DNA from 2 places in the Acidihalobacter yilgarnensis genome. Region 2 is predicted to be linked to the other one. Evidence: predicted binding sites of a transcription regulator. Region 2 holds the regulator's gene; the other holds the start of a gene.
What was found. Region 2 encodes sigma-54, which starts transcription at its own class of promoters, with help from an activator protein. Its sites were predicted from a motif close to TGGCANGNTNCNTGCTT; they were not measured.
Positions count from the first base shown of each region.

Region 1: a site for sigma-54 is predicted at 2,315-2,331, ahead of BI364_RS02800 (PEP-CTERM sorting domain-containing protein). Genes of this name have one in related genera too.

Region 1 is NZ_CP017415.1:569,072-584,179, forward strand. Features, by position in the region: partial or broken gene BI364_RS02790 (helix-turn-helix transcriptional regulator) at 1-90, opposite strand, end outside; gene BI364_RS02795 (glutathione S-transferase family protein) at 171-818, opposite strand; gene BI364_RS02800 (PEP-CTERM sorting domain-containing protein) at 1,368-2,240, opposite strand; gene BI364_RS02805 (aldo/keto reductase) at 2,474-3,463, opposite strand; gene BI364_RS02810 (esterase/lipase family protein) at 3,898-5,412, shown strand; gene BI364_RS02815 (PAS domain S-box protein) at 5,668-6,876, shown strand; gene BI364_RS02820 (IS5 family transposase) at 6,895-7,980, shown strand; gene BI364_RS02825 (sensor domain-containing diguanylate cyclase) at 8,095-8,889, shown strand; gene BI364_RS02830 (GGDEF domain-containing protein) at 9,368-10,696, shown strand; gene BI364_RS02835 (TonB-dependent receptor) at 10,995-13,361, shown strand; gene BI364_RS02840 (hypothetical protein) at 13,499-13,906, opposite strand; gene BI364_RS02845 (hypothetical protein) at 14,180-14,404, opposite strand; gene BI364_RS02850 (porin) at 14,811-15,108, shown strand, end outside.
Region 2 is NZ_CP017415.1:3,037,444-3,052,551, forward strand. Features, by position in the region: gene BI364_RS14670 (STAS domain-containing protein) at 1-240, opposite strand, end outside; gene BI364_RS14675 (MlaC/ttg2D family ABC transporter substrate-binding protein) at 237-878, opposite strand; gene mlaD (outer membrane lipid asymmetry maintenance protein MlaD) at 909-1,367, opposite strand; gene mlaE (lipid asymmetry maintenance ABC transporter permease subunit MlaE) at 1,384-2,145, opposite strand; gene BI364_RS14690 (ABC transporter ATP-binding protein) at 2,168-2,980, opposite strand; gene BI364_RS14695 (hypothetical protein) at 3,078-3,656, opposite strand; gene BI364_RS14700 (LLM class flavin-dependent oxidoreductase) at 3,758-4,837, shown strand; gene BI364_RS14705 (NAD-dependent epimerase/dehydratase family protein) at 4,837-5,784, shown strand; gene BI364_RS14710 (calcium/sodium antiporter) at 5,917-6,876, shown strand; gene BI364_RS14715 (KpsF/GutQ family sugar-phosphate isomerase) at 6,882-7,856, shown strand; gene kdsC (3-deoxy-manno-octulosonate-8-phosphatase KdsC) at 7,856-8,413, shown strand; gene lptC (LPS export ABC transporter periplasmic protein LptC) at 8,410-8,979, shown strand; gene lptA (lipopolysaccharide transport periplasmic protein LptA) at 8,948-9,520, shown strand; gene lptB (LPS export ABC transporter ATP-binding protein) at 9,517-10,242, shown strand; gene BI364_RS14740 (RNA polymerase factor sigma-54) at 10,316-11,776, shown strand; gene hpf (ribosome hibernation-promoting factor, HPF/YfiA family) at 12,013-12,333, shown strand; gene BI364_RS14750 (PTS sugar transporter subunit IIA) at 12,357-12,821, shown strand; gene hprK (HPr(Ser) kinase/phosphatase) at 12,830-13,774, shown strand; gene rapZ (RNase adapter RapZ) at 13,771-14,631, shown strand; gene BI364_RS14765 (PTS sugar transporter subunit IIA) at 14,682-15,095, shown strand; gene BI364_RS14770 (HPr family phosphocarrier protein) at 15,082-15,108, shown strand, end outside.

The DNA.
Region 1 (15,108 bases), 1.1 Mb from region 2:
CAGCGTTTCCGCCAGCGCACGGGCGGTCAAGGCCGTGCGCCGGCCGCGCAAGGCATGGACGATCAAAAACAGGCGGTCCGCACGACGCATGGCGGCATCATGCCCGGGAAACGAGGCTGCTGCGAGCGCGACCCGGCCGAGCGATCATGCGGTCCGGCCGGACCATGATCTCAAGTTGTGACCCCGGCATCCTGCGTCTCGGCGAGTTCGATATCGGCGGCATAGGTGCGTTGCACGGCAGGGCGGGCAAGATAGCGGTCGATATAGGCGCGGATCGCCGGGTGCTCCGGTATGAGTTCAAAGTGTGTCGTAAAGTTGAGCGAGGAAGCCCAGAGTATATCGGCCGAGCTGAAACGTTCGCCCAGCATCCAAGGGCCTTGGTGTTCGAGATGATCGGTGAGTGTTTTGAACAAGGTATCGAAATCGCCATAGGGTGAAGTCGAGTAGGGTGCGGGTGCGTGCTGCTGCTGGCGATCGATGACCGCGGGTTCGAAGCAGGAGCCGTAGAGCGCCAGCCAGCGCAGATAGGGACCGCGTTGCGGATCGTCGACGGTGGGTGCGAGTCCGCCCGCTGGGAAACGGTCAGGCAAGTAAATGTGTATGGCGACGCGTTCCGTGATCACAGCGTCACCGTCCTTCAGGGCCGGCACCTTGGCCAAGGGGTTGATGGCGCGATAGCTGGGGTCGTATTCGGCCTCGTCCTTGAGATTGATGGCGTGTATTCGATAGGGCGCACCCAGCTCTTCAAGCAGTACGCGAACGGACGAGGAGCGGCTGTGCGGCGCGTGGAAGAAGGTCAATTCGGATGGGCTGTTCATGGCTTGGCGACTCCTGACGGTGGTTGTGTTGTGCCCGGTTTGCGATGAGGCGAGCTGGGCAAGGAGATGCTCAGTTTGCGAGGGGGCTGCTGACACCCTGCTGTCAGCAGGATTGAAGTCGATTGCCCCGAACGCCGCATGAGGCGTGCTGGGTGATGTCGTCAGGTTGGCGGCCCCATGGATTGGGCCTGCTTTTGATCCGCGCGACTTCGATTCCGTGATGGTGATTGCTGACAGAGCCCCATCGCCCGTACGCCGTGATGCGCCTTGGCGATGGGGCGTTCGAGGCTTTATGAGTAAAAGGATGTGAGACGGGCTTGGCGGGGCAGGCGGTCGGGATGGTGTGTCTACACCGTCGTGACGAAGCTTGTGCCCACTTGGCAGAGGATCTCCGCCCATCACTCTGTACTCGAGTGTGAGTGATGTGTGGTGGCTTGCATGTGGTTCACTTGGGGTGCCCGGTGATGTGCCGGATTTTCTGGAAATCGCCCCACCTGCGTATCGGCAGGTGGGGCGATTGTGGTCTGGACAGATGGTGAGTGGGGCAGCTCAGGCGAGCAATGGATGCCCACTAGGTATGCGCTTGCCTGCGGCGCGCTGGCGCCAGCCGAGGAAACCGAGGATCGACAGACCCAGGCCCCAGGTGATCAGCGTGGAGGGTTCGGCCACATTGAGGCCACCGCCACCGACCGAGCCGATGGGTACCGAGGCGAAGCGCAGCGTACCGCCCGCAACCAGATATTCACCGAAGCCGTCGCCGAAGAAGGTGACCTTCGAGAAGGTGCTCGCGCTATCGATTGCGCCGATGAAGTTGGTATAGCTGTTCGCGGCGGCATAGCCCGGATTGTCGTTGGCACTGAGGGCATTTGCGGGCAGCGTTGCGGTACCGCCATCGAAGGCGATCCACAAGCCGGAACCCGTTGCCGGTACGCCGTAGGTTGACTGGATCGAGGCGGGTCGCGTGCCGGCCATGCAGCACGTGGCCCAATCGCCTACCTCGAAGCCGAAGGCGTTGATCGGCGAGCTGAAGTCGAAGGTGAGTCCCGAGTTGTAACCGGGAATCGGTTCGCCCGCGCTCGTATTCGGGTTGATGATCCAGACCGCGCCCGACAGCGCGATACCGTTACTGCTGTAGCCTGAGGTCATGGTCGGCGTTCCGCCATTCGGGCGGCTGACCGTAACGGTAGCCGCGTTGCCGCCGGCATCGGTGTAGTTGTAGGTGTTTTGCCCGTTAACGACCTGGGTTGTGACTACCGAAGTACCGGCGCCGTTGACCACGTTATCGAATTGGGAACCGATACCGGAGAGCGGCGTATCGACCACGTAAGGAACCGCCAGCGCCGCAGTGCTGGCGACCGATAATGCAATCGCTCCCGCGATCGCGACCGCGCGCGTGTGAAGTTGCAAGCCCGTTATGTGCATTTTGATTTACCCCCTTAATATTTTCGGTGTGTTAACCGGAGACATTTCATGTTTTGAATGTCACATACGGATCAAAGCACAAAACAAGCCATATTTTTATTGTTTTAATATTCAATGTGTTATTTATAATCAATGCGTACAGTGTGGTTTATTGTAAGGTAAATCGACACTGGTTTGGGGGTAAGCGGCCTGTGGGTTGCTTGCCCCCTGGGCGAAATGCGAGCGGGTTAGGCTTAGCGATCCACCATCGCCATCATCCGTTCACTGTAACGTGCACCGGAGGCCGTACCGGGCGGAAGAGCTTCGTCTAGGGCGAGCATTTGGGCCGCATTTAGCGCGATGTCGGCGGCAGCGATGTTTTCTTCCAGGTATTGCCGACGCTTGGTGCCGGGGATGGGCACGATATCGTCACCTTTGCTCAATAACCAGGCGAGGGCGATTTGACCCGGCTTGACGCCAAGCGTGGCGGCCAGATCGCGTACTGTCTGCGCGGCGCGCATGTTGGCGTCGTAGTGCTCGCCTTGGTAGCGCGGGTCGTTGCGGCGGAAGTCGTCCTCGGGGTATTCCTCTGCGCGCTTGACGGTGCCGGTGAGAAAGCCGCGTCCCAGCGGCGAGAAGGGCACGAGGCCGATGCCGAGTTCGCGCAGCACGGGAATGATGTCCTGCTCCAGGTTCCGTTCCCAGAGGGAGTATTCGCTTTGTAGCGCGGAGACGGGATGCACGGCGTGGGCGCGGCGAATGTTGGCCTCGCCAGCCTCCGAGAGGCCGAAGAAGCGTACCTTGCCTTCGCTGACCAGCTCACCGACCGTGCCGGCGACGTCCTCCATCGGGACTTCATGGTCGACGCGATGTTGATAGAGTAAATCGATGTGGTCGGTGCGCAGGCGCCGGAGCGAACCTTCCACTGCCTTGCGGATGCGTTCGGGGCGGCTGTTGGCGCCCGTGATCCCGCCATCCTCGATCTTGAAGCCGAATTTGGTTGCGATCACCACCTGATGGCGTTTGCCGGCCAAGGCACGGCCCAGTAGCGTCTCGTTGGTGTAGGGGCCGTAGACCTCGGCAGTGTCGAGAAAGGTGCAGCCGAGTTCGATGGCACGGTGCAGTGTGGCAATGGATTCGGCTTCGTCCGCCGGGCCGTAGGATTGGCTCATACCCATGCAGCCCAGGCCGATGGCCGGGACTACGAGTCCCTGGCTACCGAGTTTTCGTATGTGCGATGTCATCAAGTGCTTCTCCTGCGTCAAGGGGGCGGTGTGGCGTTTGGCGTCTATATGGGACGCCGCCGCCGGGTGTGCGGTGTTGAATCGCGTGGCCGCGGGCCGGGTCTTGCGAAGCCGATCGAGCAGGTTGCGATTGTGACTGAGAAATCGTTACTCGGCGTCGTCATAGCGTCGCTGATTCGAGGGTCTCGACCGGCCGATTGCATCTTGCTTTAAGGTTTGAGGACACCCGGTGCCCTGGGCCGATTTGCCTGAACGAAGGCGTTCTTTGTACGCCCGCATGTCGGTTAACAAGCGCTTGGATGACCTGGCGTCAGGTGTTACCCGCACAAACGCGTTCGCGGACCCTATATTAATATGTATGCGTCGGCGCGTACGCGAGTGGTCTCGGGAGTGACCTGCGTCGAGGTTGCTGAGACGCGGGAGAGGAGGTGCGGATGGCGTCTCAGACGGGGCGATTGGTGGTGCTGGTGCATGGCTGGAGCGTCTATGAGACGTCGGTATACGGCGGCTTGGCGGAGCGACTGGAGATGGAGGCACGGCGCGAGCCGGGGCTGGGAATTGATGTGCGGCAGATCTGGTTGAGCGAGTACGTCAGCTTTCGCGACGAAGTTCGTCTGGAGGATGTGTCACGGGCCTTCGAGGCTGCCGTGCGCCGCGAGCTGGGCCCACTACTCGACGCGGGGCGTCGATTCGCCTGCATCACGCATTCTACTGGCGGACCTGTGGTACGCGACTGGTGGGATCGCTACTATGTCCAGCGGTCGGGTGGCGGCGTGTGCCCGATGAGTCATCTGATCATGTTGGCGCCCGCTAATTTCGGCTCCGCACTGGCACAGCTCGGCAAGGGCCGGGTCGGGCGTTTGCGAGCCTGGTTTGCGGGCGTGGAGCCAGGCCAACATATGCTTGACTGGTTAGAACTGGGGTCCACGGAGGCCTGGGCGCTTAATCGGTCGTGGTTCGACTACCCCCGCGTGCCGGCAGCGCGACAGCCGGTGTTCCCCTTCGTCCTCACCGGGCAAAGTATCGACCGACATCTGTACGACCCGCTTAATACCTATACCGGTGAATTGGGTTCGGACGGGGTGGTGCGCGTTGCGGCGGCTAATCTCAACGCGACCCTTATTCAATTGGAGCAGCGTGCGCCAGTGCAGACGAACGCGGGCCCGCATCCAGGTTATACGGCGAAAATGTTGCGACTGAAGGCTGTACGCCGTGCGCCGCGTACGGCCTTCGCGCTGATCGCAGGCAAGGCGCATTCGGGCGAGAAGATGGGCATCATGCAAAGCATCCGAGCCGATGCGACGGCGGATGCAACTGTTGATGCGGTCCTGGCGTGTCTCCGGGTAGGCAGTCGGCAGGATTATCTGCGTTTGTGCGATGTGTTCGATACCTTGACCGCTGACGTGCAGCACCGGGAGCGCGTGGAGACACCACCCGGCATTCTGCTGCCGGGACGGCGCTTTATCCACGACCCGTATTCGATGCTAATCTTCCGGGTTCGGGACGATGCTGGTTACATGGTCGAGGACTTTGATTTGGCGTTGACGGCGGGTCCGGGAAACGACCCCAATCACTTGCCGGCGGGCTTTTTCGCGGACCGACAGAAAAATGGGCGTAACAAGAATGCGCTGACCTTTTTTCTGAACCACGCGATCATGGCGGGAGATCATCCGCTGTTGGATGTACAGGGTGGCGTATTACGCGAGGCGCTACCCGGCGCTGGCAGTTTGGGTATTCACATTCGGCCCTACCCCGGTGAAGGCCTGGTGCACTATCTGCCGGCCGCACTGAAGGCGAGCGTGCGGCGTCTGGCGCAATTTATGAATCCACACGAAACCACCTTGGTGGATATCACGTTGCGACGTATCGTCCGGGCGCGCGTGGCGCGTCTGACAAACGACAAAAATCCGAATGATTTCAGGCAGGGAGACGCGGGGCCGGCGTTATGAGGCAAGCAGGTGTCGCCAAGGCTTGCATCCTATCAGCGCGCTTACCGGAACTGATCGGTACGAAGGTGAATACCCATGTCAGCAAAGTGGCATATCGAGGACGATCAAAGACTCGGTTATGGTACGCGGCGCCTGAGGCGGCTTCCGGTTCTTGGCCCGCCTGGGACAATGGTAGTGCGCCCGGAGACACTTTATATGTCTGGCTGAAATTCGCCGGGAATATGAGCATCAATTCTCAATCGAGTCTGTAACACGATGGAAAGAACAAAAATAAATCAGGCAAAAATAATCCTAATGGCGAGGATTATTTTGGTCATAGCAGCCGTATCGGTTGGTATGACGGTATTTTATGTAATGAAGAACAATGCTGAAAATCAGTTAGTGACAGGTTTGCGCTCATCCCTGGAAAATATCGTGGTGCTGGAGGAGGCCACCATAAAGCATGGTTTCGAGAAAACCATGACGATTGCCACGCGCCCGTTTTTGATCAAGCAAATCGAAGTGTTGAATGCGCAGCCTGGCAATGCGACCGCGCAGATCGCATTACAAAAAGGCGTCAATTCGTTTCTCCTGACAGGGCCCTCAGCGATTACGCTGTACGACAAGATGGGACACGAGGTCGCACATGCCGGACGCTTTGTCCGAAGTCCTGAAGTGATGGTCCCCATCCGAGTGCCTGGGCACGCGCAGCTGCTGTATAGAAACGGGTATTTCCTACGCTCGATGATGAAGGTCGAGCTTGGTGGGCAGGCGATCGGGAAGGCGGTCGTGGAAACGCCCCTACCCACCCTGGATCAGCTGTTTAAAAGCACCGGGCGCCGGGGAACCACGGCGGAATTGGTCATGTGCGTGCCCTCAGGCGAAGTCAACATGAGTTGTTTCCCCACCTCGCTGACACGCAAGCCGCTGCACTTGTCGAGGACATCCCGCACTGGGATACCACTGCCGATGAGTTATGCCTTGCAGGGAAAGGTCGGTTCGATTATTGCGAAGGATTATCGTCACAAGGAGGTGGTAGCGGCCTATCGTCCGGTCGGTCGGACAGGACTTGGCGTGGTTCTGAAAATCGATAGCGCGGAGTTGTATGCACCCATCTGGAAACAGCTGAGGTATCTGTTGCCGTTGCTGGCCGGTTTGTTGTTGATCGCCCTGTTGTCGCTGCGCTGGCTGTTCACGCCGCTGGTGGCGGAATTGGTGCGTTCCGAGCGGGACGCCCACGAGGCGAACGAACGCTTGCGCGACAGCGAGAGCCAGGTCCGGACCCTGGTGGAGAGTGTCAACGAAGGTATCGTTGCCATCTCTGAAAATGGAATCATCGAGCTGTTCAATCCGGGGGCGGAGCGTATGTTCCAATATCGCGGTGAAGAAGTCCTGGGCCGAAACGTTTCATTGCTCATGCCAGAGCCCTTCTCTAGCAGGCTGTTGAAAAACTCCCCAGATTGTCGAAGATGGGGTCTCGGATAAATAAGGACGATAGCGAAGATGCGAGGAGCTGATATTCAGCAGGACGGGCTGTTCAGCACGGTGAGTCCGGAGCAACGAGTGCCGAAGGATCACCCACTTCGGCCGATCCGGCAGATGGCCGATGAGGCGCTTGCGGCATTGGATGGCGACTTCGATGCGCTTTACGCAGGACTGGGGCGCGACTCGATCCCACCGGAGAAGCTGCTGCGGGCCCAGCTGCTGATGGTGCTGTACTCGATTCGAAGCGAACGCCAGCTGATGGAGCAGCTCGACTACAACCTGCTATTTCGCTGGTTCGTGGGCTTTTCGATGGATGACAAGGTCTGGCACCACTCGACGTTCACCAAGAACCGCGATCGGTTGCTTGAGGGCGAAGTGGCGCACCGCTTTTTTGCCCAGGTGCTCAAGCAGGCCCGGGGTGCGGATCTGCTGTCCAGGGAGCATTTCAGCGTCGACGGCACCCTGATCGAGGCCCTGGCTTCGCTCAAGAGCTATCGGCCGAAGGATGAAGACGAACCGCCGACGCAGGGCGGCGGCCGCAACCCCTCGGTGGACTTCCGCGGTGAGCGCCGCACGCGCGACACCCATGCCTCGAAGACCGACCCGCAGGCCTTTCTCTTTCGCAAGAGCCAAGGCACGACCGCCAAGCTCAGCTACATGGGCCATCTGCTGATGGAGAACCGCCACGGCCTGGTGGTCGATGCGCGGGTCAGTCAGGCGACGGGCCGGGCCGAACGGGAGGTGGGTGCCGAGATGGTCGAAGCGCTCACAGGCACGCATCGGGTGACCGTGGGCGCGGACAAGAACTACGACACACGGGGCTTCGTGCGGCGGCTTCGCGAGGCGAACGCCACGCCACACGTTGCGCAGAACGACACCCGGCGTACGTCGGCGATCGATGGACGTACCACGGCACATCCTGGCTACCGCAGCAGCCAGACGATCCGCAAGCGGATCGAGGAATGCTTTGGGTGGGCGAAGACGATCGGTGGGCTGCGCAAGAGCCGGTTTGTAGGTCCCGAGAAGCTCGACTTTCAGTTCGTGCTGACGATGGCCGCCTACAACCTGGTTCGGATGCGCAATCTGGGGGTGGCGGCATGTTGAGGGCTGTCATTCGAGGGATTACTGCGTCCGAAACACCGATTTCCAGAACCATTGACCCAACAATTGGCGTAATTCATCCGTATCGGCATTTGCAGACGATCTTTCGCGCCCAAAATGCCGAGAAATCGCGGCCAATTTCAACAGCCTGCTAGTGAACATGACGGGTATCTGACCCGTTATTGGCGAACAGGCGAGGCACATGTGATCGGGCATCCGCGCGAGGTCACCGCCAGGCGAAGCAATGGCGAGATATTCCCTGTTGAGCTACGGATTTCCCAGCTTGATCGAGAGGGTCGTAGGGGATTCATCGGAATGCTCCATGACATCACGGAACGCAAAACCATCGAGGCGCAGATGACACACTTTGCGAATTACGATGCGTTGACGAATCTGGCCAACCGGCGGCTGGTCCAGGATAGAGTCCAACAGGCGATCATGCATGCGCAGCGCGCACAGGCCCGCTTTGCGGTGATGTTCATCGATCTCGATAAATTCAAGCGTGTCAACGACAGCCACGGACACGATGTGGGTGATCAGTTGCTACAGGCGATCGGCCGACGCTTGGCCGCCTGCCTGCGTGCCGAGGATACGGTGGGGCGTCAGGGCGGGGATGAATTCATCGTGTTGTTGGCCAAATTGAGGACGCCCGCGGATGCTGTGCGTGTGGCGGAGAAGATCCTGGAAGGTTTGTCCATGCCGTTTGCGATCATGGGCCACGACTTGCGTATTGGCGCCAGTATCGGCATCGCGGTCTATCCCGGCGATGGTGAAGATTTCGAAACCCTGATCAGGCACAGCGATGCTGCGATGTACCAGGCCAAGAAATCGGAGGACTTAAAGTATCACTTCTTCGATCCGATTGAAGGCGACACGCCTCCTGTCGACGAAGTCGTGGCACCGAGTGAATAAGTATCCGCCAGATGGTCAGGGCAGATCTGTGAGGGGAGAGGCGTAATCGCGGCAATATGCATGCCGATGCCGGGCTCGTGTCGAAGATGCCCGAATTCTGGCGTCGGCGTCATCAGCGGGACTGGCGATTCTTGCTCGCGCGCAGACTACCGTCGCTGAAGGCGATGCGGACCCCAGCGTACACGTTGGCGGCACCGTGGTGTGGTTTGTGGTGTGGCCGTGGGATTTTTCCGGCATGTCTTGTGGTGTGGCAACTTCTGTGCGCGCCAGGACTTCGTTGACGCCATCGTTCTGAACATCCACCCACCATGCGCCTCTATGCGGGGAGGGCCGTGAGTGGTTTGCGGGTGGTATGCGACGGCATCGAGTGAGATTGGGGTGAGTATGTTGTCGGTCGGTCATGGAAGTCAGGAGAGCATCAGACGTCCCAGGGCCATTCCGCCTGCGCAAACACGGACATGTCGCTATCATAAGGCCGATGGATGAGCCTCTTTCCGCCAAAATAATGGACCTGCTGATCGACACCATTTGCGTGGTTGATCATGCGGGATGCTTCATCTATGTGAGTGCATCAGGCGAGCACTTGTTCGGTTATGCACCGGAAGAACTGCACGGTCGTAACATGATCGAGCTGGTGCACCCGGATGATCACGCACGCACGCTGTCAGCGGTCGATGAGATCATGGATGGCGAGCCGTTGATGCATTTCGAAAATCGTTACGTGCGCAAGGACGGACGCATTGTGCACATCATGTGGTCTGCTCGCTGGTCCGAATCCGACCGGCTACGCCTTGCGGTGGCGCGCGATGTCACCGAACTCAGACGCGCGGCACAAATCAAGCAGGCGCTTTACGAGATTTCCGAGGCGGCGCATGCGGCCGAAGGGCTGCCTCCCTTGTATCCGCTGATCCACCGGATTATCAGCAAGCTGTTGCCAGCCGAGTGCTTCCATGTCTGTTTGTACGATATGGCGAGCGGCCGGTTAAGCTTCCCCTATTACATCGACGGACGGGATGGCGAGCCTCGCGCCGAACCGGATCGTTCGTTGCAGGAAGACCCGTTCATCGCAGAGGTGATTCATTCCGGCCATGCCTTAATCAGGTCGGCGACCCTGGCGCCCATGCCGGATGGCTCTGAAGCGGTTTGCGAGGGGGATTGGATAGGCGTACCGCTGGCTTCGCAGAACGGCGTGATTGGAGCACTGGTGCTGCGGACACACGGTTCCAATGGCCGTTACACGGCCGAGGACATGGAGCTATTGCAGTTCGTTTCAACCCAGGTCGCTACGGCCATCGAGCGCAAACAGGCCGAAACTCGTCTTCAGTATCTGGCGTTACATGATGCCCTGACTCGATTGCCGAACAGAACGCTATTTTATGATCGGCTTGATATGGCGCTCGAACACGCAAAGCGTGACGGCAACCAGTTGGCGTTGCTCTATCTGGATCTGGATGATTTCAAGCGCATTAACGATGAACATGGTCATGAAATGGGTGACCATCTGCTACGCGCCGTGGCCGAGCGATTGGTGAAATGTGTGCGTGCGCAGGATACGGTTGGGCGTATGGGGGGAGATGAATTCACCGTGCTGCTGAGCAATATCCAGGGTCCAGTTAACGTACAGACAATAGAAAATAAAATATCAAAAGAGCTGTCGAAACCCTTCGTGATCGGCGCCGAATGCTTATCGATTACCACCAGTATTGGCAGGGCCATTTATCCAGATGATGGCGATAACCGTGAAGCACTGCTCCATCTGGCCGATACCGGTATGTATGCAGGCAAGCGTAACAGCGGCATATCGTAGACTGGGCAAGGCAAGGCAAGGCAAGGCGTAACGTGCGCCTGAACAGGCATGTTTAGCCACGATGGGCCTTGGTAGCGATGATGTTTTCCATGTCATTAATTGATGATGAATTATTCAATAATAATACACAAAAACAATAGTTTTTTGTTTTTTATTGATTTTTTGTGTCACATGAAATGTAAATTAAGTTTCATGTCAGGTTCTAGGGCGCCACTTACTCTGAAAATCCCTCGCTGTTGCTGATATCCACGATCAGGGTGGATGTCCTCTGCAGATCCATTTCAATCGAGGTGAGTCTATGTGTGGTCTCTTTACCGTCCGTCCCATTATGTTTGCGCTGGTGGCATTCGCTGCAAGTGTGATTTCTCCAATGGTTTTCGCCGCGGGCGAAACCACGATGCCGAAGACTACGAAGCCACAAGCCGATATCAACGTCGGTGAAGTGAGTGCGACGGTTGGTTCAAAATCCGGTGAACTGGGCAATGCCGTAAAATCGTTGACGCCAGAAGCGAATTTTAAGTCTGGCCAGTCGGTCAAGGTTCTCGGGCGGCACGAAGTGACAGCTGCAGGCCCGGTTGGGGGCAGCGCACAGGCATTGAGCTATGCGCCCGGCATCAGTGTGTCCGGTTATGGTGGAACCGGTGCGACCAAGAACTCCATCAGCGTCAATGGTATCAAACAGGGTTGGGGTGGTTTTGCCGGCGGACAAATTGACGATGGCAGTCTGTCGGTGACTTTCGATGGCGTACCCATGGTCGATCCATCGACTGGTTTGTGGGAAAGCCCGGAAGTGCCACAGCTCGATTTACTGCAGGGGATTGGCATTACCTATGGTCCTGGTAATCCACTTGATCGTTGGTACAACAACATTGGCGGCCAAATCGCCTTCGTGCCGCTACAGCCGACACGTAAGGTCGGCGGTTCGGTCAAGCTGACTTACGGTAGCTACGGTTCACGCAAGCTCTTCGTGGAAGGCCGCACCGGCAGCGTGGGTGGTTGGTCCACCATCGTTGCGGGTGGCATGGGTTCCAGCAATAGCTACCGCACGAGCTCCGATGGTTTCCTGAATCCTAGCTACAACTACGCCTGGTTCGCCAAAACCATAAAAACTTTTAGTAATGGTGATTTTTCGGCAGGGGCCTATCTGGCCAAGGGTTCCGGTTACCGTCCGGTGCCAATACCGATCAATCCGATTGTCGGTGTAACGATGAATGGTACTGCAAACAGTCCGCTGTACAGTCAGCAAACATCGGGATACTACGCCGCGCTACCAGGCTCGGTATGGCACAAGCAGGACACCAACGGCACTTGGCTGTTGTACAGCAAATTGAATGTAGAGATGGACCAGATTTCTTCGGTACACAATATAGCTTGGTATCGTCATGGTTATCGAGTCCATTTTCATTACAATAACTATGGATTGAGTAATCCCAGCAATCTCTACGAATACAATAATCCACATGATGATGTTTACGGTGACAAGCTCTGGTTCTCCGTTGACCTTCCCTATGACGAATTGGATTTCGGTGGATTTTTTCTCAATAGCCAATACAATTCAAGAAATGCATTTTACAATTCGAATTCACCGTATTACGGCTCAGCAGAAATCCCAAATGCAAGCTATCGCAGTGATTACTGGGACCAGACGGATATCGCTGCCTTCATTCAGGACAGAATCAGTCCTGTCGCGAATGTGCATGTGACCCCGGGTGTGCGTGTGATTAAGTATTTTACGCGTTATTATCCTGCGGCACTACAGGATTTCGCGCAGGCATACGCGCTTTACCCAAGCAATAATCAAGGGCAGTTGCCGCCGTCTAAAAATAACTTTTCCAAAATTGAGCCATCGCTCGATTTCAACTGGAAAGTACAGAAAAACATGGCGATTTTCGCCAATTATTCGATTGCACATAAAGAGCCGCAAGTGGGTGGCGGTGGTGGCTTGTACCAGTCGACGCCAGCGGTTTATAGCTTGGAGAGAAGCACTGATTTCAACGTCGGTGTAAAAATACATGTGCCAGATGAGCGTCATCTGCATGATTTTCTGCTGAGCGCAAGTTATTACCATTTGCATTACGCCAATCAATACATACCACTTTATGATACCAGTGGTAATTATCTCGGCGATGCGAATGGTGATTCGACATATCAGGGTATCAACCTGGCAGTGACTGACAAGCCTTACGCAGGAGCCGATGTGTTCGCTAACCTGAATGTGGAGAAGGCGATATTCACGCGGTATGTGACCGGTGGTGTCAGTTACGATGGCCTACCCGTTTCTAATGTTCCTGACAGCACGTTCAATATCGGAGGTGATTACAATACCTATGTTGCGGGCGGCGTGTTGACGCCTAGGACGTGGTATCAGTACTGCGGTGCGCAGGCAATCTTCAACGACAATACGGGAGCGCCTAGCCGGCAAAAACTCGCGGGTTATGGCACGCTTAATCTTGGAGTGGACTACACGATCCCAACCGCATCGAGCGGTATGGGATTGAAGGATATCAAGCTGAGTCTGGATGTGCTGAACGTGACGGACAGTCACTATAATGTGTTCGAGTACATCACGGGCGGTGGTCTGCTTGGTGGTAATTCTGCAGGCCAAGCGCTGGTCCTGCCGGGGGCGCCCCTAACGATTTACAGCAGCCTTTCGGCCAATTTCTGATATCCCCGACACTAGGGGTGGCGAAGCATCCACCCCTAGTGTCGATTCAAGTCCGTTTTTGTTGATGTTGTCCGTGGGTTACCAATATCGAAATAAAGCCGCCTGATCGTGATATGCCGCCAGTCTCAGCCTGAGATTCAGCGTCCGGGTAGGGTGATCTCAAGGCTTTTGCCGCCATAGCCATAGCGTTGATCCCGAGCCTGAATGATGATGTTGTGTACCGACGGCGGGATTTTTACGCCATAAAGATCTCGGGTGAAAGGCTGTTCCTCCGCGTGATCGTGCCACAGCTTGCGTTCACCATAGATCACGCCATTCGGCCCGGTGACACGAAAACCATCGGCATAGCGTTGAGGGGTATCGTAAGGCGACGAGATGGTGACGTCGAAGTCGAACGTATCCGTGCCGTGTGGTTTGACATCCGCCACCACCACGTCCGGAAATTCCTGTTCGGCGGCTCCTGCCTCGCCCGGCACCGCCGTGAAGTACCACAGGAACGCGAAGGCAAGAAATGCGCAATAGCGATTATGGTTGTGTCGATACATGTTCAGATTTCCAGGTTAGGTCATGCAGGGGCGAGAAACACGACAAGGTTTGGCATACATCGGATGATACGAGCTTATTGATGTGCAGGTAGGGCGTAAAGCGTCTTAAGCTGATTGACGAATTGCAGTGGGTGGGCAATGACACCTGAGAGAGTCCGTATGCGGGCGCCGTTCTTGTAGGCGATTTGGGAGGGCAAGGCAGCGATGCCGAACATCTTTGCCCCTGCTGGCAATTTGTACCATGGCGTCCATTGGACCCGTACGAACGAAATTCTATTGTCGAAATGGGTGGGTGCTCACGGCATCAAACGGCGGGTTGGCATGTACGCAATACGTGCAGTCGGGGTCCGGACTCGTGAATTGAGCCACGACGTTTGCATGCGCGTGCAGGTAAACGGGGAGCGCCTTGACCGGTATGGTCATGACCTCGGCTATGACCGGCGTGGGTAGGCAGGTGCCGAGCAATAATACGGCCGTTGCCCGAATAAATCGTTGCATCGAATGCTCCTTGGTGAGCGAGACCGAATCCATCGGAACACTTAAGCATGCCGCCGTGATGATGACAAGTGCATGTGCTAGCCGGGCCTGGCCGTTTCATATTGGCGCACGAGACCAAGGCGTCATGATGCATGTGGCGGTGGTCAGTTGCGTGCGTGGCTTAACGCCATTGGTGCGCATTAAAATGGTCTCATATTGATCGAAATCAAAGTCCTCGTATTTTCCTGCGTGCGGGTGCTTGCGTGGCGGTAATCGCCTGCGTACTTTCGCTTACCCTCCAGCCTTCTAAATCAGTACGCATTACGCGGATGGTGATGTGCGTGTCCAATTTAAGGTGGGTCTTTATATGGTATCCGGAATATCGGTTCGGGTATTCGCATCGAAAATTCGCAAGGAGTCATGACTCATGAAGAAAACCCTTATCGCTGCCGCGGTGGGCGCGGTGATTGCGGTCCCCGTCGTTGCACAGGCGGATGTGACCCTGTACGGCAAATTCGAGCCATCGCTCGACTACCTCAACACCAACACCACCGGTGGCGTGACCAACGGCAGCTCGACCAGCAAGAGCATCTCTGGGTTCTCCCTGAACAGCTCGCGTTGGGGCGTCAAGGGTTCCGAGGATCTGGGTGACGGCCTGCGCGCGCTGTTCCAGGTCGAGAGCACGATTTCCACCGACGGCAAGGCCGCACTGGGCAACCGCAACA
Region 2 (15,108 bases):
CGATTCGGGCATATCAGTGAAGCGAACTCGCCCGCGAGCGGCGCGCGAGCAGGCCACCAGGCAGGCGACTGCGGCGCTATCTGCTTGAGTCACGCCACCCAAGGACAGGTCGAAATCGGCGGTATCGCGCACGGCGCGCTCCAAAACCGGCCACAACGCGGGTACGGTAGCGACCGTCATCGGACCGTTCACGCGATAACGGCCTTCGCCATCGCGATCCAGGCTGGCGGGCACACTCATGAGGATGCGGAGCCTTGGTTGTTGGCTTCGTTCTGCTTGGCCAGCCGCTTGATTAGAGCCTCAAGGCTGGTCTGCGCAATCTCCTGACTGAAAGTGGTGCGATAGTTTGTCACCAGACTCAGGCCGGAAATAGTGATGTCATAGACCTTCCAGCCTGCCTCTGTCTTGATCAGGCTGTAATCGACCGCCAACGGCTGCTGGCTGCTGCGCTGCACCTGGGTATATATGGTCGCGAAGGGTGCGTTCACCGTATCCCGATTCGTCAGGAAGCGAACTTTGCTATCGGTATACTCGGTCAGCGACTTCGCGTAGGTATGGATCAAGAGTAGCTTGAACTGCTCGACGAACGCGCTGCGCTGGGCAGGGGTCGCGGTGCGCCAATAACGCCCAAGTACCAACCTTGCGGACGCCTCGACATCCACCGCCGGCAAGATGATGCTGGACACCATCTGATTGACATATTTCGGTGATGACAGCTGCGCCTTGGTATGCGTGTGTAACGCCTGCAAGGTCTGGTCCACCGCCGTCTGCACCACCTTCAACGGAGCCTGGGCACCGGTGTCTGCCGAGGCCGCCTGCCCCGTAGCAAACAACATCAGGCAAGTCATGGCGAACAGTTTGAGGATTCGTTCGATCATGCGCGTATCTCCGCTTCGATTCGATTCGACTTACTTTGAGGTCAACTTGACCATCAGTTGCCCGATGATCTTCTCCAGCACGACGGCAGACTGCGTGTACTGGATTCGACTCCCGCTCTTGAGCGATTGTTCCGAAGCCCCCGGCGACAAGGCGATGTACTGCGCGCCCAGCAAACCCGCGGTATAGATGCTCGCTGAACTATCGACCGGGAAATCGTGGTACTGATCCTTGATGCTCATCACCACCTTGGCCTCAAAGTTCTTGGAGTCGTATTGAATCGAATCGACCCGCCCGACCTGGACACCCGCGGCAGTTACCGGGGCATTGATCTTCAACCCGCCGATGTCGTTGAAATAGGCATAGACCTGATAGCCGTTGCCACCGCTGAAATCGGTCAGGTTGCTCACCTTCATGGCCAGCACCAGTAGTGCCGCGCAACCGGCCGCAATGAACAGACCGACAAGGATTTCGATGGAGCGCGTAGTCATCGTGGGACTCCGAGGCTTAATGACCGCTGAACATAAGGGCGGTCAGGATAAAATCCAGACCGAGTACGGCCAGCGAGGTATTGACGACGGTACGAGTGGTCGCACGGCTGACACCGGCTGAGGTCGGGACGGCATCGTAACCCTCGAATACCGCAATCCAACTGGCGACGATCCCGAAGACAAAGGTCTTGATCACGCCGTTGAGAATATCATGGGTAAAACTCACGTTGCCCTGCATCTGTGACCAGAAGGCGCCGTCGTTGACCCCCAGCAGGCTGACCCCCACCAGATAACCACCAAACACACCGATCGCGCTAAACAATGCGGCCAGTAACGGCATCGCAATGATGCCCGCGATAAACCGGGGGGCGATCACCCGCCGAAAGGGGTCGACCGCCATCATTTCCATCGCGGAGAGCTGCTCGGTGGCCTTCATCAACCCGATCTCCGCCGTCAACGCCGAACCCGCACGGCCAGCGAACAGCAACGCCGTCACCACCGGGCCCAACTCACGCACCAGCGACAGCGCCACGACCACGCCCAGCGATTCCGTCGCATTGAACTTGACCAGGGTCGTATAACCTTGCAAACCCAGAACCATGCCGACGAACAGCCCGGAAACCGTGATGATCAGAAACGACAGCACCCCGACCGAATAAATCTCGCGCACAATCAGGATCGGGCGACTCAAGGGCGTCGGCAACGCCGAGAGCACGCGTAACAGAAACAGCCCGGAACGTCCGAGACGCCCCAGCACACCCAATGCCCAACGCCCCATGCCTCCAATCGCGTCCAACACGTCAGCGCACTCCCAGCAGGTCGTCGGCGTAGTCGGGCGCCGGGTAATGGAACGGTACCGGTCCGTCCGGCAGCCCCTGCAGAAATTGCGTGGCCCAGGCCGATTCGGTCTCGCGCAGGGCCACCGGCGCGCCCGACTCGACCACCTTGCCATCGGCGATAAGATAAATCAGGTCGGCAATACTCGACGTCTCTGGCACGTCGTGCGACACCACGATGCTAGTCAACCCAAGGCCGTCGTTAATGCGTTTGATCAGCGTTACGATGGTGCCTAGGGTAATCGGATCGAGCCCGGTAAAGGGTTCGTCGTACATGATCATCATGGGGTCGAGTATGATCGCGCGCGCCAGCGCCACCCGCCTCGCCATGCCACCCGACAGCTCACTGGGCATCAGCTCACGAGCGCCACGTAGCCCGACCGCCTGCAGCTTCATCAGCACCAGCGGGCGAATGATCGCCTCGGGCAGACGGGTATTTTCGCGTAGCGGGAAGGCCACGTTCTCGAAGGCATTGAGGTCGGTCAGCAATGCGCCGCTTTGAAACAGCATGCCCATACGCTGCCGCAGACGATACAGATCGCTGCGAGCGAGACGGTGCACATCCTGTCCGTCTATCAGCACGCGGCCTCGGGACGGCCTGAGCTGCCCGCCGATGATCTTGAGCAAGGTGGTCTTGCCGGTGCCGCTCGGCCCCATGATGGCGGTCACACGGCCTCGCGGCACCACGATATTCAACCCATCAAAGATGACACGACCGCCGCGGCGAAAGGCCAGATCCTGAACCTCAATCAGCGGCTTAGCGTTTTGGTCCAGCATGGCACCCCAAACCGCATCCATTGCGGAAAACGTAGCAGTCTCAAAGAGTCCGCCCGAACTGTCAACCTTCCACCGGGCAAGGCCTACAAACCCAGCATCACACACAGCGCCCGGCATTCATCCACGATGGTGGGCGGGCCATCGACCAACAGGCAGCGCTCCACCGGGCCTGGCACGGTAGCAAAAGATTCGAGAAGTGCGCGACGCTTACGCACGTCGTCGCCCGGCATCGGTCGGTAAATACCCAGTGCGGCAGGCCGGTCGGCGCGCTCTGCGCGCCAGGGCGCCCCGACGCCGGGGAGGGGGGGTCGGCCGCGTAGCCAGCCGACGGCACGGTTCGCCGCAGCACATTCATCAATTCACGAGCCGCTGCGGGCTCGACCGCCTCGAAACAGATGCCGGCAAGCTGCCGACCAAGCGCCTTCAAAACGCCAGCCAGGTCCTGGCTGGCCAGCTGACCCGGTCCGCAGCCAAGCCAATAGACCAATGTCTCACCCGTCTCTTCCGACCACCGCGACAGATCGGCTGGCGTCCAGCTGCTAGCCGGCAAGCCAACACAAGCATAGTCGTTGGCATAATAGGCCGGACGCCAGTCAACCGGCAGATCCGAGGGGTAATAAGCCATCAGCCAATCCGGCCGCAGCCAGTCCCACACGCCGATTTCCACACGGGTCACACGACACCTCATCCGATGCTTGATTGTTCGGCGCCATTCTATATCCCAGCACACAAGCCGTGACCGGACAGAATGACGGCCCAAGCGATAGAATGCAGGTCATGCATTTCGATCTATTCAACGAACTATCCGTGCCGACCCTAGGCAATCGCGACGAGCGCGAGGTATTCGAGGACACTCTGGCGCAATGGGTTCTGGCCGAGGATCTCGGATTCACCACCGGCTGGCTCGTCGAGCATCATTTTATGCCGGAATATTCACACAGCACGGCCCCAGAGCTATTTCTGGCTGCCGCCTCGCAGCGCACGCAGCGCCTGCGTCTCGGCCACGCCATCGTCCCGCTGCCCTACCACCACCCGATACGGGTCGCCGAACGTCTGGCCACACTCGATATCCTCTCTGGAGGCCGTGTCGAATTCGGTTTCGGGCGGGGATTTTCGCCACAGGAATACCAGGCCTTTGGCCGCGAGATGCGCGACAGTCGCAGCTATACCGAAGAGTCCCTCGCCGTAATCCGGCAGGCCTTTGCCAAAGGCCAAGTCGACTTCCACGGCCAACATTTCGACTTCACTGAACTTGCCGTACTACCGCACCCCCTCCAGAAACCGCACCCGCCGATTTGGACCGCCGCAGTCAGCCCGGAGAGCTTCGAACTCGCCGCACGACAAGGCGTCGGCGTGCTGGTCGGCCCATTCAAACCCTGGTTCATGGTCCGCGAAGACATCCGCCATTACCGTGAAGCCTGGCAGCGAGAGCACGGCACAGCACCAGGGGGCGCCCACCTCAACCCGCGCGTTGCCATGACCATCGGCATCCACTGTCATCCCGACCACCACACCGCGCGCAATCAAGCACGCGAGGGCCTCGTCTGGTTCTACCGTCAACTACTGGGGCAGACCCGCGGCGTACTAGAACATCTCTACGAGGGCTACGAGTATTACCGCCGCTTCGGCGCCTTCCGCGGACTCATGGGCAAGGCGCTCACCCTCGGTGCGCTGGAAACCCTGGGCATGACCGTGGTCGGCAACCCGGCGCATTGCATCGAGAGACTGACTGCCCTCAAGAACGCAGGCGTGGATCACGTACTCCTGGCCTTCGGAGCAGGCGTGCTGCCACAAGCACAGACCACCGACGCGATGCGACTGTTTGCCGAGCATGTGATGCCGGCGCTCAGCGACTGATGCACGTCGTCGTCACCGGTAGCGCCGGGCGACTCGGACGCGTACTCGTGCCTTACCTTCTGGCCTCGGGAGTGGCCGATGCGGTCACCGGGATAGACACTCATCCAGCACCCTTCGCCGACCCTCGCTATCGACACCACCTAGCCGATGTGCGCGCCCTAGGGACAGGCGCCGTGTTCGAAGGCGCCGACGCGCTGGTGCACTTGGCCTTCGTGCTCATGGGCGGCGGCCTCGGTCGGCAACGGCACGACCGCGCAACGATACGCAGCGTCAACATCGACGGCACTCACCGGGCCTTCGAGGCTGCGGCGCACGCCGGACTACGTCAGGCGATTTTCGTGTCCAGCGCCGCCGTCTACGGGGCCTGGCCGGACAACCCGCCCCGCCTGACGGAGTCCGCGCCGCTACGCGCCATGCCCGGCTTCGCCTATGCCGAGGACAAAATCGCGGTCGAGCACTGGCTGGCTGCGTTTGCAGCGATGCACCCACACCTGTCTATGACTCGCCTACGGCCACACGCCATCGTGGGTGCGCACGCACACCCGCTACTCAACAGCGTCCTGCGCCAACCCATCTATCCCTTCGCCCACCCTGCGCCGCTGACCCAATGTATCTGGGAACAAGATGTGGCCCATGCCATCGCGCAAGCGCTGGTGCGACGTGCAGCAGGCATCTTCAACCTCGCCGCCGATCCACCGATGAGCCTACGCGACATGCTCGGCCTAGTGCGCCGTATACGGCTGCCGGTACCGCCTGCGATCTTGGGCGGACTGCATCGACTGGCTTGGCGGCTGACGCCCGCGGCCGGCGAGCCCGGCTGGGTGCAGGGACTCCGCTATTCGCTCGTGCTCGACACCCGGCAGGCGCAACGGGCGTTAGACTTCACGCCGAGCTGCGACATAGCCGAGTGCGTACGACGTGCCGCAAACGGTTGGCATGCAAGCTAAGGCAGGAATGGCCAACACGCTTCATGCCATACAGGCACCCCACCGGATGCTGGCGACGGCTTTTCATGGCCCCCCATGTATAATTTCGCGTTCCTGCCCATTTAACCGGGCCTCGCAAGGAAGTCATCGAGCGTGCTGCTAGCCGTCCTCGCCATCATCGCCGGCTTCGCCCTCCTGATCTGGAGCGCGGATCGCTTCGTGCTCGGAGCCGCGGCCCTAGCCCGCAACTTCGGTGTACCACCGCTGGTCATCGGCCTGACCATCGTTGGCATGGGCACCTCTGCGCCAGAATTACTCGTCTCCGCAATGGCTGCCTGGGACGGCAATGCCGGTCTTGGTATCGGCAACGCCATCGGCTCGAACATCACCAACATCGGTCTGGTGCTGGGCGCGACCGCGCTAATCGCCCCGCTCACCGTCAATTCGAAACTACTCAAACGCGAATTGCCGCTGCTGCTGGTGGTCATGTTGCTCGGCTATGCCCTGCTCGCCGACGGGCGCCTCGCGCGACCGGAGGGCAGCGCGCTGCTGCTGGGACTGGTCATGCTACTGGTCTGGATGGTCTGGTCGGCACGCCGGGCGCGCGCCGACGACGCGCTCGCCGAGGAAATACTCGACGAGCAACCGCCACCAATGTCCACGTCTGCCGCACTGGGCTGGTTCGCGCTGGGCATTGCCGTATTGCTCGGCGGCGCCAAACTGCTGGTCTGGGGCGCCGTAGCCATCGCCCACACTCTGGGTGTGAGCGATCTCGTGATCGGCCTGACCGTGGTCGCCATCGGCACCAGCCTGCCTGAACTGGCCACCACCATACTCAGCGCGCGCCGCGGCGAACCCGACATCGCACTGGGCAATGTCATCGGTTCCAATTTATTCAACATCCTAGGAGTACTCGGCCTCCCCGGACTAATCGCACCAGGCCCGGTGCCACATGAGGTGCTGACACGCGACTACCCTCTGATGCTGGGCTTCACCGCCTTGCTCTTCCTATTCGCCTACGGCCGCCAGCCCAGACGCATCAATCGCGTCGAAGGCGGCGTCCTGCTCGGCGCCTTCATCGGCTACGAATGCTGGCTCTACTGGACCGCGTAACCCCCATGCCCCTCGACGACCAACAACTCATCACTCTCGGCCTCGCCGTGATCCGCACCGAAAGCGAGGCGGTCGCCGCCCTGTCCGAACGGATAGACGGCGCCTTCGTCCGCGCCTGCCATCACCTACACGCCTGCGAGGGACGCATCGTCGTCCTCGGCATGGGCAAATCGGGACACATCGGCGGCAAAATCGCCGCGACGCTGGCCAGCACCGGCACGCCGGCCTTTTTCGTCCACCCCGGTGAGGCCAGCCACGGCGACCTAGGCATGGTCACCGCGCACGACGTCGTACTGGCCCTGTCAAACTCAGGCGAAACCGATGAAATCCTCACTATCCTGCCGATCATCCGCCGCTTGGGCATCCCGCTGATTGCGCTTACCGGACGTCCTGAATCCAGCCTCGCGCGGGAGGCGACCGTGCACATCGACGTCAGCGTGGCCCGTGAGGCCTGCCCACTGGGTCTGGCGCCGACATCGAGCACCACGGCCACGTTGGCGATGGGTGATGCGTTGGCCATCGCCCTACTCGAAGCCCGCGGCTTCACCGCCGAGGATTTCGCACGCTCACACCCCGGCGGCCGCCTCGGCCGCCGCCTACTGCTGCATGTGGCCGACGTCATGCGCCAGGGCGACGACATCCCCATGGTTCGCCCCGACACCATCCTCAGCCAGGCACTGTTGGAAATCACGCGCAAAGGCCTCGGCATGACCGCTGTCGTAATGGCGGGGCGCGTGGTCGGCGTGTACACCGATGGCGACCTGCGGCGCACCCTGGATGCGGCGCTCGACATTCACCGCACACCGATCAGCGAAGTAATGACAGCGGATTGCAAGACTGCGCGGCCCGAAATGCTCGCCGCCGAGATCGTCAAGCTGATGGAGGATCACCGCATTCAGGCGCTGCCCGTCGTCGACGAGGATGGCAGCCTCGTCGGTGCACTGAATATGCACGACCTGATGCGCGCGGGGGTCGTTTAATGAACACACCAACGAACAGGGCAGCGGCCGTATCCGACGATGTACTCGAACGCGCACGCGCCGTGCGCCTTATGGTTTTCGACGTCGACGGCGTGCTCACCGACGGCCGCCTGTTTCTCGGCGACGACGGACAGGAATACAAGTCCTTCAACTCGCGTGACGGACACGGTATGCGCATGCTCAAGGACAGCGGCGTAACCCTGGCAATACTCACCGGGCGCCGCTCGCAGGTGGTCAGTCGCCGCGCCGCCGACCTGGACATCGAACACGTCATCCAGGGTCGCCGCGACAAACTGCCGGCCTTCGAGGATCTGCTATCGACGCTGGCGCTGCCACCCTCGGCTGCGGCCTTCGTCGGCGACGACCTCGTCGACTTGCCGGTCATGCGACGCGCGGGACTCGGCATCGCGGTCGCCGACGCCGCACCGGAGGTCCTGGCACATGCGCACTGGGTCACCACACGCGCCGGCGGGCAGGGCGCCGCGCGCGAAGCCTGCGAGCTGATCATGCGGGCCCAGGGGCAATACGAACGCCTGATCGCGGCTTATCTCACATGAGCCTACAGCGCCTGCTCACAGGCGCCGCGCTGGCCCTTACCCTCATGCTCGGTTACTGGCTCGCGCGACATTCGCTGCCGCCGCCGCTCAAAATGGAGCCTCTGACACACGGCACGGACTACGCCGCAGAGGGCGTGACACTGACCCAGTGGCGCAGCAACGGGCACCGCCGCTATCGCCTGCAGGCAGTACACCTTACACATACCCTACCGGACCGACTCACCCGGCTGACCGATCCGGTGTTGGTGGTATATCCTGAGCGCGGTCCGCCGGTAACGCTACGCTCGCCCAGCGCCATCCTGCTGCCCGGCGACACCATCGTGCAGATGCCAGAGCGTGTGCTCATCACAAGACAGAACACGCAGGGACAGACGATTCACGTGATTTCCAGTAACGTGACGGTCGATACCCGTCAACAGACCGCGACGAGCCCGGCCCCCACCCGCATCGAGGGTCCTGGGTATGTCACGCAAGGCATTGGCCTGAGTGCAAATTTCAAGCAGCAGTTCATCGACCTCCTAAAGGACGTGCACAGTGTTTACACACGCCCAACGACATCCCACTGATTCACGGGCCGCCAGCGGTCGACGTACACGGGCACGCCGATTCTGGCTGATAGCGGCATTCGCCCTATCGTTGCCCCTGAACGCCTGGTGTGCGCCCCCCGTTTCGCGTAACGCCCCTGTTCACATCAGCGCAGACCGATTCCATTTCGATCAGAAAACCGGCATAGGCATCTACACCGGGCACGTCCACGTGACGCAGAACGCGCTGACGATTGATGGTGAACGCCTGACCGTAATTGCACCACCCAAGGGCCCGGTCGAACGGCTGACGATGGATGGGGCTCCCGCCAGCTTCAGCGATGTCACGCCCAAGGGCAAACCGGTGAAGGGACACGCCACGCACATGCTGTATCTGCCCGGCAACCAGGAAATCCACCTCGACGGACAGGCCAAACTGATCCAGGAACGCAACACCTTCAGCAGCGCGCGCATCGTCTACGATACGAAGAGCGGTGTCGTCACCGCTGGCGCGCCCGGCAATCGCGTTAAGGCAACTTTGGTCCCCGGCGGCCAAGGCGGCGCGGAGAAATCCACGCCATGAGCGTACTCAGCGTCACGGATCTCACCAAACGCTATCGCGGCCGCGACGTCCTTGGCGGGGTGTCGCTTGACGTGGGCAGCGGTGAGATCGTCGGCTTGCTCGGCCCCAACGGCGCGGGTAAAACCACCTGCTTTTACATCATCGTGGGCCTGATCCAGCCAGATTCTGGCCATATTCGCCTCAATGATCAGGACATCACCCGATTCCCCATGCATGCGCGCGCGCGCATGGGCGTCGGCTATCTGCCTCAGGAAGCCTCGGTATTCCGCCGCCTCAGCGTCGAAGACAATATCCGCGCGGTACTCGAACTGCGTGACAATTTCGACCCCAAGGCACAGAATGAAACCCTGGAAAGTCTGCTGGATGAACTGCAGATCGGGCATATTCGCAGCAGTCGCGGATTCAGCCTCTCCGGTGGTGAACGACGGCGTGTGGAGATTGCCCGTGCCTTGGCAGCCGAGCCCGCATTCATCCTGCTAGACGAACCCTTTGCCGGTGTCGATCCCATCTCGGTGCTCGATATTCAGCGCATCGTGCGACATTTGAGCGACCGGGATATTGGCGTCTTGATTACCGACCATAACGTACGTGAGACCCTCGGCATCTGTCAGCGCGCCTATATATTGAGCGACGGGCATGTGCTTGCCGAAGGCACCCCGGAAGATATCCTGGACAACCAGAAGGCCCGCGAGGTCTATCTGGGTCAGGACTTCCGCCTGTAAGCAACCCGAGATACCCAAGAGTCCGACGATGACCATTGCGTTAAACGCGAATTCAAGATAAACATCAAACGCGATGATCAAGCCTTCACTTCAACTCCGGCTGGGGCAATCCCTGGCGATGACGCCTCAACTGCAGCAGGCCATACGCCTATTGCAGTACTCGACACTCGAGCTACAGACACATATTCAGGAAGTCCTGGAAACCAACCCGATGCTCGAGGTCGACGAGGATTCCGGGCGAGTTGAGGGCGCGGATGGCGAGCAAATCAACGGCGAATCTCGCGAAGGCGCCGCCGAAGACAACCCATCCCAAGACACCATCCCAGACGAATTGCCGGTCGACAGTGCCTGGGACGATATTTACGAGCCGCCAACCGCAGCGGGCTCCGGCTCGTCCGAAGCCGATGACCGCGACCCCTACGAATCACAAAGCGGCGATGGCGAGTCGCTGATCGATCATCTGCTCTGGCAAGTGCACTTGGCACCCATGAACGAGCAGGATCGCCTGATCGCCATGACCCTGATCGACTCGATCGGCGGTGACGGTTATCTTCAGGAGGATATCGAGAACATCCGTGGATCACTCGCCGCGCAATTGCAGGCCGATCTCGAAATCGAGGACATCGAGGCCGTCCTCCATCTCGTGCAACGGCTAGATCCTCCAGGTTGCGGCGCCCGCAATCTGGCGGAATGCCTCGACATACAACTTTCTGAGATGCCACAAGATATACCGTGGTTGATACAGGCGCGGCGCTTGGTGCAATCCCATATCGACCTGCTCGGGAATCACGATCTCAAGGCACTGATGCGCCACCTGGAACTGGACGAGGCTGGCCTGCAGGAAACCATCGCACTGATCCAGTCGCTCAATCCGCGGCCTGGTGCACAGATCAGCAATAGCCGACCCGAATATATCGTCCCCGACGTGACGGTCCGCAAACAGGGTCAGCGCTGGCGCGTGGAGCTCAACTCTGAAGTTGCGCCGCGCCTACGCTTGAATTCCACCTACGCATCAATGGTACGGCGCGCAGACAGCAGCGTTGACAACACCTACATGAAAAATCAGCTGCAGGAAGCGCGCTGGTTCATCAAAAGCCTGCAAAGCCGTAACGAAACCTTGCTACGTGTCGCCACTGCCATCGTCGAGCAGCAGAGGGGGTTTCTCGAATATGGCGAGGAGGCGATGAAGCCCCTGGTCCTGCGCGACATTGCGGAACAGGTCGAAATGCACGAATCGACCATCTCTCGCGTCACTACCCAGAAATACATGTACACGCCCCGCGGCATCTTCGAATTCAAGTACTTCTTCTCCAGCCACGTCGGTACCGCCGATGGCGGTGAATGCTCCGCAGTCGCGATTCGCGCCATGATCCGCAAACTGGTCGAATCCGAACCCGGCGACAAACCTTTGTCGGACAGCAAGATCGCAGATCTGCTCAGCGAGAAGGGGATACAGGTTGCGCGCCGCACGGTCGCCAAATACCGAGAGGGCATGAACATTCCGTCCTCCAGCGATCGCAAACGACTCAACTAGACTCAAATCATGGAGATCTCACAAAATTCTTCGACTTGGCGCAATACGGACCGACACCCGCATTCCGGCCGTGACCAGGGAGCACAGTCGGGCGCCAGCGTCGAAACCCGGCGGTGGGAGATGTTACCCGCCGTCCACGCCCCGCACAGGGAACCGCGGACGGCGAGCAACGTCGGCCATGATGGCACCGCCCCCAAATGGGCAGTTAAGACACAGCCCTCAACGAGGAGTATCGTATGCAAATCAACCTGTCTGGGCACCACGTAGAGTTGACCGATGCACTACGCGACTACGTAAGCGACAAATTCCAGCGTCTCGAACGACACTTCGACAATATGATCGATGTCCACGTAATTCTTTCCGTAGAGAAATTGCGTCAGAAGGCCGAAGCCAGTCTGAACCTCAGCGGCAACCAACTCTTCGCAGATGCCGTCGACGAAGACATGTATGCCGCTATCGACTCGCTCGTCGACAAGCTCGACCGGCAGGTGATCAAGCACAAGGAAAAGACCAAAGACCATCACAAGGCCGAAGCGACCAAACGCACGGCCATCTGAAACACACAGGCGACACCTGAACCATGCAGATAGGCGAATTACTCACGACCGAACGCATCCTCAACGATGCGGACATCCACAGTAAAAAGCGGGCACTGGAGGCACTAAGCGAACTCCTGGCCAAGGGTGGACAGGTTTCCTCCAATGAGGTCTTCGATACCCTGCTCGCACGCGAGCGCCTGGGCAGTACCGGCTTGGGACATGGCGTAGCGATACCGCACGGCCGCATGGCTGGCCTCAAGGAAACCCAGGCCGCCTTCATCAAATTGAACGGGGGCATCGATTTCGATGCCCCCGACCAGGCGCCGGTTGATCTTCTGTTCGCCCTGGTGGTCCCCGAGGAGTGCACCAGCGAACACCTGGACACGCTCTCAAGACTGGCTCAGTTGTTCAGCGACCCGATCACCGTGCAACAACTACGGGGTGCCCACGACAGCGAGTCCGCCCTGGGACTGCTCAATGACTGGGATGCCAGGCACGCCGCCTAGGCGACGTCATGGACGCCACGCTCTCCGCTGAAACCCTCTATCAAGCCCTCGGCAAACGCCTCGAACTTTCCTGGGTGGCGGGACGTTCGAGCGGAGGGCAGCGTCTGTCTGCGGCCGATACTCACTGGGGCGGCGCCACCCTGGTAGGCCATCTCAACCTGATACACCCGCACTGCGTACAGGTACTGGGTAGCCGCGAATTCGCCTATCTGCAGCAACTCGACACCACCACCCGCGAGCACGCCCTGTCACAACTGCTCAACGGCGAGAGCGTCGTGATCGTCGTCGGTGGCGGAGAATCTCCGGACACCCGGATGATCGAACTTGCCGAGCATGCGGGTATCGCGCTGCTCGTTTCCCCCCTGGCCACGCACGAACTCATCAGCACATTACGCTATTTCCTCAGCGAGGCACTCGCCGAGACTACCACCACACATGGCGTGTTCATGGAAGTGCTCGGCACTGGCCTGCTGCTCACCGGTGACAGCAATGTGGGCAAAAGCGAATTGGCACTGGAATTGATCACCCGAGGTCATCGCCTGGTCGCGGACGACGCACCCGAGTTCGCCCGCATCACGCCGGATATCCTGCAGGGACGCTGCCCACACGTCCTGCAGGATATGCTGGAGGTACGCGGGCTCGGCATACTCAATGTGCGCGCCATGTACGGTGACAATGCAATCAAACTGAACAAATATCTCAGGCTAATCATAGACCTGCGCCACAGCCACAGCACCCGTCACGAGGACGAGCATCGACTGTACGGGATCACGCGCATCCGACGCCTGCTCGGGGTTGAGATACCCGTCATCGAAATCCCCGTCGCGCCCAGCCGTAACCTGGCGGTCCTGGTCGAAGCCTCTGTACGCAAACACCTGTTGCTGCAATCCGGTTATGATGCAGCGGACGACCTGATTCAGCGACAGCAACAACGCCTCGAGAGCGAATCGTGAGACTGATCATCATCAGCGGCCTTTCGGGCTCCGGCAAGACCGTTGCCTTGCATGCCCTCGAGGACGAGGGTCTGTATTGCATAGACAATTTGCACCTCGGCCTGCTCCCGGCCTTCGTCGACAACCTGCTCAGCCCCAAAGTGAAACTCTACGACGAGGCGGCCGTCGGCATCGATGCGCGTAGCGGCATCGAAGAACTGCGCGGCTTCAAGGAAGTGCTTCAAGACATCCGTTCGCGGGGCGTTCAACTTGAAATCATCTACCTGCAGGCCGAGATTGACACGCTGATCAAGCGCTTCAGCGAAACCCGCCGCAAGCATCCCTTATCACGTAAAGGGCTCCCCCTGATCGAGGCGATACACCTGGAGCGCTCGCTGCTCGCGGTCATTGCCGAACACGCCGATCTGACCATCGACACGACGCGCAGCAACGTTCATCAGCTAAGCGCCCAGATCCGCGAGCGCATCGGACGCAGCCATGTCGGTTCGCTATCGCTGCAGTTCCAGTCCTTTGGTTTCAAGCACGGCGTGCCAGGAGACTCCGATTTCATTTTCGACGTCCGCTGCCTGCCCAATCCCCACTGGGAACCGCGCCTGCGTAACCAGACTGGGCTTGACCCTTCTGTACAGCAGTATCTTTCTTCCCACCCGATGGTCGAAGACATGTACCACGACATCCAGCGCTTTCTGCAAACATGGATCCCGCGCTTCGAGGCCGAAAATCGCAGCTACCTGACGGTTTCCATCGGCTGCACCGGCGGACAGCACCGCTCGGTCTATCTCGTACAAAGGCTCGGCGACGCCTTCCGAGACGAACGCGGTACCGAAATCACGATCCGTCACCGGGAGCTTGGCTGATGCCCGATCCCCATCCATTGCCACCCGTTACCGCATAGGCACGTCGCACCATGTCCGTGGGAATTTTACTCATCACGCATAACCGCCTCGGCGCGGACCTCATGGAAACGGCACGCAGCATGCTACGTGCGACACCGCTTACCGTTGCCAACCTCGCGGTTTCCCCCGCCTCAGACCCTGATGAGATTCTCAAACGCGCCCGTGAGCTGTGCGACCGGCTCGACGCCGGTAGCGGCATCCTGGTGCTCACCGACATGTTTGGTTCCACGCCCAGCAACATCGCCTGCCGTCTTTGCGACGACAACCACCAGGTTCGTATCCTTGCAGGGCTCAACCTGCCGATGTTGATCCGGATTTTCAACTATCCGACGCTGAGCCTCGACGCCCTCAAAGACAAGGCATTGAGCGGCGGACACGATGGCGTTCTCAATTGTCAGGAGGTGAGTACGCATGGCGCAGACTGAAGTCAGCATCGTC